Regions from separate parts of the Streptomyces sp. NBC_00212 genome, predicted to be linked through region 1. Evidence: riboswitches for the same ligand, from Rfam matches in the RefSeq annotation. Region 1 holds a riboswitch; the other holds the start of a gene.
What was found. A riboswitch is a leader RNA that binds a small molecule or an ion and turns the genes downstream of it on or off. The one in region 1 is predicted to bind glycine.
Positions count from the first base shown of each region.

Region 1 (3,993 bases):
CCAGGTGCACATCGGTGCCGCCGGTCAGGACGTCGACACCGACGGCCTTCACGTCGTCCTGGACCAGGCGCTCGGCCAGGATCCGGGCGCCGTCCAGGGTGCGCTGCTGGCGCTCCTTGAACTCCGCGGAGGCCGCGACCTTGAACGAGACGGCCTTGGCCGCGATCACGTGCTCCAGCGGGCCACCCTGCTGACCGGGGAAGACCGCCGAGTTGATCTTCTTGGCGAGCTCCTGCGTCGACAGGATGACACCGCCGCGCGGACCGCCGAGGGTCTTGTGCGTGGTGGTGGTCACGACGTGGGCGTGCGGCACCGGGTTGGGGTGCAGACCCGCGGCGACCAGGCCGGCGAAGTGCGCCATGTCGACCATCAGGTACGCGCCGACCTCGTCCGCGATGCGGCGGAACGCGGCGAAGTCCAGCTGGCGCGGGTAGGCGGACCAGCCGGCCACGATCAGCTGCGGCTTCGACTCCTTGGCGAGGCGCTCGACCTCGGCCATGTCGACCTCGCCGGTCTCGTCGACGTGGTACGGGACCACGTTGTAGAGCTTGCCGGAGAAGTTGATCTTCATGCCGTGGGTCAGGTGGCCGCCGTGGGCCAGGTTCAGACCCATGATCGTGTCGCCCGGCTTGAGCAGCGCGAACATCGCGGCCGCGTTGGCCTGGGCGCCCGAGTGGGGCTGCACGTTGGCGGCCTCGGCGCCGAAGAGCGCCTTGATGCGGTCGATCGCGATCTGCTCGACCACGTCGACGTGCTCGCAGCCGCCGTAGTAGCGGCGACCCGGGTAGCCCTCGGCGTACTTGTTGGTGAGGACCGAGCCCTGGGCCTCCATGACCGCGACCGGAGCGAAGTTCTCCGAGGCGATCATTTCGAGGGTGGACTGCTGACGGTGGAGCTCGGCGTCGACGGCGGCGGCGACGTCCGGGTCCAGCTCGTGGAGGGGCTGGTTCAGAAGCGACATCAGACGATCCCTGTATCCCTGTGGTCTCTAGGTCAGCTGGCGAAGTCGGTGTACTCGTCGGCGGAGAGCAGGTCGCCCGGCTCGTCCGTGACCTTCACCTTGAACAGCCAGCCGCCCTCGAACGGAGCGGAGTTCACCAGGGCCGGGTCGTCCACGACGTCCTGGTTGGCGGCGACGACCTCGCCGGTCACGGGGGAGTACAGGTCGCTGACCGACTTGGTGGACTCCAGCTCGCCGCAAGTCTCGCCCGCGGTCACCGTGTCACCCACCTCGGGAAGCTGTACGTACACGACGTCACCGAGCGCGTTGGCCGCGTGCTCCGTGATGCCGACCGTCGACACGCCGTCCTCGGCGTTCGACAGCCACTCGTGCTCCTTGCTGTAGCGCAGCTGCTGCGGGTTGCTCATGACCTGAATTCTCCTGTACGCGGGGGAGTGCTGGTGACGGGGTCTCGAAGAGTGTCTCGGACAGCGAGACGAGAAGGGCGGTGCCGCAGGGACGCGCGGGTCACTTCTCGCGCTTGTAGAAGGGCAGCGCGACGACCTCGTACGCCTCGTGCGTCCCGCGGATGTCGATGCCGACCCCGGCGGTGCCGGGCGCGGCGTGCGCGGCGTCCACGTACGCGATGGCGATCGGCTTGCCCAGGGTCGGCGACGGGGCGCCGGAGGTGACCTCGCCGACGACCTCGCCGCCGGCGACGACCGAGAAGCCGGCGCGGGGCACCCGGCGGCCCTCGGCGATCAGGCCGACCAGCTTGCGCGGCGGGTTCGCGGCGGCCTTCTCGGCGGCGGCCTCCAGAGCCGTACGGCCCACGAAGTCGCCGTCCTTCTCGAACTTCACGACCCGGCCGAGCCCGGCGTCGAAGGGGGTGAGCCCGGTGGTCAGCTCGTGCCCGTACAACGGCATGCCCGCCTCCAGGCGCAGCGTGTCGCGGCAGGACAGGCCGCACGGCACGAGGCCCGCGTCCTGGCCGGCCTCGGTCAGCGCGCGCCACAGCTGCTCGGCGTGCTCGGGGGCGACGAACAGCTCGAAGCCGTCCTCGCCGGTGTAGCCGGTGCGGGCGATCAGGGCGGGGACACCGGCGACGGTGCCGGGCAGGCCCGCGTAGTACTTCAGGCCGTCCAGGTCGGCGTCCGTGACGGACTTGAGGATGCCGGGGGACTCGGGGCCCTGCACGGCGATCAGCGCGTACGCGTCGCGGTCGTCGCGGACCTCGGCGTCGAAGCCGGCCGCGCGCTCGGTGATCGCGTCGAGCACGATCTGCGCGTTGCCCGCGTTCGCGACAACCATGTACTCCGTCTCACCCAGGCGGTAGACGATCAGGTCGTCGACGATGCCGCCGTCCTCCTGGCAGATCATCGTGTACCGGGCGCGGCCGGGGCCGATGGTGGCGATGTTGCCGACCAGGGCGTAGTTCAGCGCCTTCATGGCCTCGGGCCCGGTGACGGTGATCTCGCCCATGTGGGACAGGTCGAAGAGCCCGGCGCGGGTCCGTACGGCGGTGTGCTCGTCGCGCTCGCTCCCGTACCGCAGCGGCATGTCCCAGCCCGCGAAGTCGGTCATCGTGGCGCCCAGCGAACGATGCAGTGCATCGAGGGCGGTGAGGCGGGGGGCGTTGCTCATGGAAGTGGCTCCAAGGTCCCGGGGCATGACGGTCGAGGACATCCTCCCCATCTGTCATCGGAACCTGAGAGGTTCACCGGCGCGCGTTGCGCGGCACGGCTTGCACCTTGGGTGGGGACGCCCGGCAGGGGACGGCCCGCTTTTCAGATCTGCCTCGTCCGCGCGGTACGGGGCCTGAGAGATTCAAGGGAGGAACTTGCTCCTTCGGCGCCCCAGCTCACAGCTGCTGAGGACTCTCCCGCGCGGATTCGAACGGCCGGTATGCAGTTGGCGCGCACATCATTGCACGCATCCCGGAAGCGTCACATCGCCGGTGACCTATTACCGTCTCTTTACACTTCGTGGGCAGGGGTCGCGGGACCCGAACAGGGGGGAGTGCCATGACGGTTGGACGGAACACGGGCCAGGTGCGGGAGGTCCCCACGCCAAAAGGCCCTGGTCGGCAGGGGCCGGGAGGACAGACGCGGCCGGCGGTGCGGGATCTGCGCGGGCGGCCCGGGCACACGCCACCGGAGCTGCTCTTCGACGCGGGCGACGTCGTGGTGGTGTCGGGCCTGCCCGGCAGCGGCAAGACGACGCTGATGCGCCGCGCCGTCACCGACCGCCGCATCGACTCCCAGGACACCCGCCTCGCCTGGCAGCGCCGGCTCCCCGGCATTCCGTACGCCCTGTACCGCCCGCTGACCCGGACCGCGCACTTCGCCAGGACCTGGTGGGCGCTGCGCTCCGGAGACAGCCTCGTCGTGCACGACTGCGGCACGCAGGCATGGGTGCGGCACTGGCTGGGCCGGGGCGCCCGGCGCAGGGGACGCGCGCTGCGGCTCGTCGTGCTCGACGTGCCGGCCGGCACCGCCCTGGAGGGCCAGGCGATCCGGGGCCGCTGGGTGTCGAAGTACGCCTTCGCCCGGCACCGCGGCGCGGCCCGCCGCCTCATAGCCCAGGTGGAGGCCGGGCGGCTGCCGACCGGCTGTGCCGGCGCGGTCCTGCTCGACCGGGAGTCGGCCACCGTGCTGCGCCGGATCGGCTTCTCCGAGTAGCGCCCCCTGGCGCGCGCGGGGCCCTTTCCGGGCACCCTTTCCTCCTGTCGCACCCTCGGCGCTAGGGTCGTGGGGCACGGCAGCAGTCGGGGGAGAAGGACGGCACATGAACTTTCCGGGGCAGGCATTCGCGCATCCGCACGGCGGCGGAGGCTGGCCGGGCAACGAGCTCGAAGAGACACTGGCGGCGGCGCTCGGCCACGCCGACGCGGGCCCCCGCCTCATAGAGGTGCTCGGCCGCAGCGTCGTATGGGTGCCGCTGCCCAACGGCGGCGGCCAGGACAGCGCCGACCTCGACCTGCCCACCATGCAGCTCGACGGCGCCCCCTACGTCCCCGTCTACAGCTCCGAGCAGCAGTTCCGGCAGTGCGT
Region 1 covers NZ_CP108115.1:2,741,544-2,745,536, reverse strand. The annotation lists gene glyA (serine hydroxymethyltransferase) at 1-961, opposite strand, end outside; gene gcvH (glycine cleavage system protein GcvH) at 994-1,368, opposite strand; gene gcvT (glycine cleavage system aminomethyltransferase GcvT) at 1,469-2,584, opposite strand; glycine riboswitch at 2,738-2,835, opposite strand; gene OHA17_RS12320 (AAA family ATPase) at 2,965-3,621, shown strand; gene OHA17_RS12315 (enhanced serine sensitivity protein SseB) at 3,728-3,993, shown strand, end outside.

Region 2 (3,993 bases), 4.5 Mb from region 1:
CCCGCCCTCGCGGGCGGCGGCGACGGCGTCGGCGGCCTTGCCCGGGACCCGCACGGTGAGGGTGTCGAAGTAGGCGCCGTGGGCGACGTCGACACCGGCGGCCTTCAGGCCCTCGGCGAGCACGACGGCGTAGCGGTGGGTGCGCTGGGCGATCTGCTTCAGGCCGTCCGGGCCGTGGTAGACGGCGTACATCCCGGCCATGACGGCGAGCAGCACCTGGGCGGTGCAGATGTTGCTGGTGGCCTTCTCGCGGCGGATGTGCTGCTCGCGGGTCTGCAGGGCCAGGCGGTACGCCTTGTTGCCGTCCGCGTCGACGGAGACGCCGACGAGGCGGCCGGGCAGGGAGCGGGCGAACTTCTCTTGGACGGCCATGAACCCGGCGTGCGGGCCGCCGAAGCCCATCGGGACGCCGAAGCGCTGGGTCGTACCGACGGCGATGTCCGCGCCGAGCGAGCCGGGCGAGGCGAGCAGGGTGAGGGCGAGCAGGTCGGCGGCGACGGTGACGATCGCGCCGAGCTCGTGGGCCGCGTCGATGACCGGCTTGAGGTCACGGACCCGGCCGGAGGCACCCGGGTACTGGAGCAGCACGCCGAAGACACCGCGCTCGGCGATCTCGGCCGGGATGCCCTCGCTCAGGTCGGCGACGACGACCTCGACACCGGTCGGCTCGGCGCGCGTCTGGATCACGGCGACGGTCTGCGGCAGGGTGTCGGCGTCGACGAGGAAGACCCCGCCCTTGACCTTGCCCACACGCCGCGAAAGGGCGAGCGCCTCGGCCGCGGCGGTGCCCTCGTCGAGCAGCGAGGCGCCCGAGGTCGGCAGGCCGGTCAGCTCGGCGACCATGGTCTGGAAGTTGAGCAGCGCCTCCAGGCGGCCCTGCGAGATCTCCGGCTGGTAGGGCGTGTAGGCCGTGTACCAGGCCGGGTTCTCCATGACGTTGCGCAGGATCACCGGCGGCGTGAAGGTGCCGTAGTAGCCGAGGCCGATCATCGGGGCGAGCACCTGGTTGCGGTCCGCGAGCCGGCGCAGCTCGGCGAGCACCTCGGCCTCGGTCCGCGCTTCGGGCAGCCCCAGCGCTCCGGCGCTCTTGATGACGTCGGGAACGGCGGCGGCGGTCAGCTCGTCGAGCGAGCCGTAGCCGACCTGCGCGAGCATCTTCGCCTGAGCCTCGGCATCGGGGCCGATGTGGCGCTGCTCGAAGGGGATGCCACGCTCCAGCTGGCTGAGCGAAATGCGGTTGGCGGTCATTACGGAGGCCTCCTGGTCGCACGACCTGCGAGGGGCACCACGACGCGGGTACCCGGACGGCCTCCCCCTCTGTCATCTCAACCTGAGAGCTTCACCGGGGCGCATGGGCGCGACCCGGTTTTCACCGTCGGTGAGGAAAGGTTCCGCCCGGGCCGAAGTGCCCGTGCATCCCCCGTCCTGCTTTCCAGAGTGACCTCGTCCGTGCGGTCCGTGGGCCTGAGAGATTCCGGGGAGGAGTTGCTCCTTCGGCGCCCGCCGAGAACTCAGTGAGCACTTCGGAGGACTCTCCCGCACGGGGTCAGCAGCCATCGCCAGCCTACCAGCGAGGTCCGAGACCGAATCTTTGTTCAAGCGCTCAAGTGGCCAACACCCACGATGTGCACTTTCGTAGTGTTTGTGGAGCAGTTGTGAACGGTTGCGACCAGTTGGAGGGACCGTGCAGACCGATGTCGATCCGCGCAGCCTGATCGGCCGCAAGGCGTACGACCGCAGTGGACGCAAGATCGGAACAGTGGACGAGGTCTACCTCGACGACGCGACCGGCGCGCCGGAGTGGGCGGCGGTGCGCACCGGCCTGTTCAGCAGAGACGCCTTCGTCCCGCTCGAACCCAGCACCCTGGTCGACGAGGCGCTGCACGTCCCCTACGAGCGCGCCCTCATCAAGGACGCCCCCGACTTCGGCGTGGGCCGCCATCTCTCCCCGGAACAGGAGCTCCAGCTCTACCACCACTACGGTCTGGACATCGCGGCCCCCGACCCCGGCCCGCCGCCCTCCGACCGTGACTTCGGCCGCCTTGCCAACGGCGACTCCTGACCCACCGGGGCCTCGCCCTCGGCCGCTGTCTCCGGCTTCTCCACCAGGGGCAGCGGCTCCGACGGCGCCAGACCCGGGTCGTCCACCCTGAAGGTCCTCACCCGGCCCGGCACCAGCGACGTCGGTGTCTCGAACCGCACGGTGACCCGCCCGACGCCGCTGCCCTGCACCCATCCCGGCCCGTACTCGGCGTGCGTCACGTCGTGCCCGGCCAGCCACCGGCGCTGAGCCGCATCCTCCACGGGCTCGGCCTGCGCGGCGGCTGCCGGCGTCTCCTCGCCCTCGGGCTGCTCCTCGGCCCGCCCTTCCTCGGCCCGCTCCTCCGCGGCCAGCTCCTCCGCGGCCTGCGCGAACAGGTCCTCCTGCGTGAAGTCGGCGAGCCCGCTGACGCCCACGCCGAGCAGCCGCACGCCGCCCGTGGTGTCCACGGAGTCGAGCAGGCGCCCGGCGGCCTCCCGCACCACCCCCGGGTCGTCCGTGGGCCCGCGCAGCGTCTCGGACCGCGTCAGCGTCGAGAAGTCGTAGCGGCGGACCTTGAGCACGATGGTGCGGCCCGAGTGCCCGGACGCCCGCAGCCGCTGCACACACCGGTCCGCGAGCCGCCCGACCTCGGCCATGATCCGCACCCGGTCGTGCAGGTCCACGTCGAAGGTGTCCTCCACCGACACCGACTTGGTGTCCCGCTCGGCCACCACGGGCCGGTCGTCGTGCCCGGCCGCCATCCGGTACAGCGACGCCCCGTGCGACTTTCCCAGGAGCCGTACGAGCTCGTCCTCGCCCGCCTCCGCGAGGTCGGCCACCGTGGTCATCCCGGCCCGCCGCAGATGCTCCCCGGTGGCCGGGCCCACACCCGGCAGGGTGCGCACCGGCATCGGGGCGAGGAGCCCCCGCTCCGTGCCGGGTTCTATGAGCACGAGCCCGTCCGGCTTCGCCTGCTCGGAGGCGATCTTGGCCAGCATCTTGGATCCGGCGAGCCCGACCGACCCGCTCAGCCCCGTGACCGCCCTGATGTCCCTGCGCAGCCGCTCACCGGCCTCCCGCGCGGCGGCCGACCCGAAGGCCACCCCGCCGGCCTCCAGGTCCACGAAGGCCTCGTCCAGGCTCAGCGGCTCGACCAGCGGCGACAGTCGGCCGAGGAGCTCCATCACCTGCTCGCTGACCGTGCGGTACAGCTGGAAGCGCGGCACCAGATAGGCCGCGTTCGGACAGAGCCGCCGGGCCTGCGCCATCGGCATCGCCGAGCGCACCCCGAAGCGCCTGGCCTCGTACGACGCCGTCGAGACCACCCCTCGCGGGCCGAGGCCGCCCACGATCACCGGTTTTCCGCGCAGGCTGGGCTTCGACGCCTGCTCTGCGGCGGCGAAGAAGGCATCCATGTCCAGATGCAGGATGGTCGGCGCGGCTCTCACATCACTGATGCTGCCGTACGCCACTGACAATCGGCCCCGGCACGGCCGCCGGGCGGCTCAGACGGCGCGGTTGCGGCGCCTGGCCAGCTCGTCGGCCGGGTTGTGCCCGACCAGGGTCTCGCCGGTGTCGACGCGCTCGCCGTGCAGTTGCGACAGCGCCGTCTCGACGTCCCGCCACACCACGCCCACGGCGATCCCGAAGATCCCCTGGCCGCCCTGGAGCAGGTTCACGACCTCGTCCGGGGACGAGCACTCGTACACCGTGGCCCCGTCGCTCATCAGCGTCATCCGCTCCAGGTCGCCCAAGCCGCGCTCGCGCAGGTGCTGCACGGCGGCGCGGATGTTCTGGAGCGCGACACCGGTGTCGAGGAAGCGCTTGACGATCTTCAGGACGACGACGTCCCGGAAGCTGTAGAGACGCTGGGTGCCCGAGCCGTAGGCCGGACGAACACTGGGCTCGACCAGGCCCGTACGGGCCCAGTAGTCGAGCTGTCGGTAGGTGATCCCCGCCGCCGCGCACGC
Region 2 covers NZ_CP108115.1:7,258,183-7,262,175, reverse strand. The annotation lists gene gcvP (aminomethyl-transferring glycine dehydrogenase) at 1-1,248, opposite strand, end outside; glycine riboswitch at 1,443-1,549, opposite strand; gene OHA17_RS33110 (PRC-barrel domain-containing protein) at 1,685-2,062, shown strand; gene OHA17_RS33105 (DNA polymerase IV) at 1,978-3,471, opposite strand; gene OHA17_RS33100 (MerR family transcriptional regulator) at 3,529-3,993, opposite strand, start outside.
Region 2: linked by a shared signal. The riboswitch ahead of gcvP (aminomethyl-transferring glycine dehydrogenase) and the one ahead of gcvT (glycine cleavage system aminomethyltransferase GcvT) in region 1 are both predicted to bind glycine.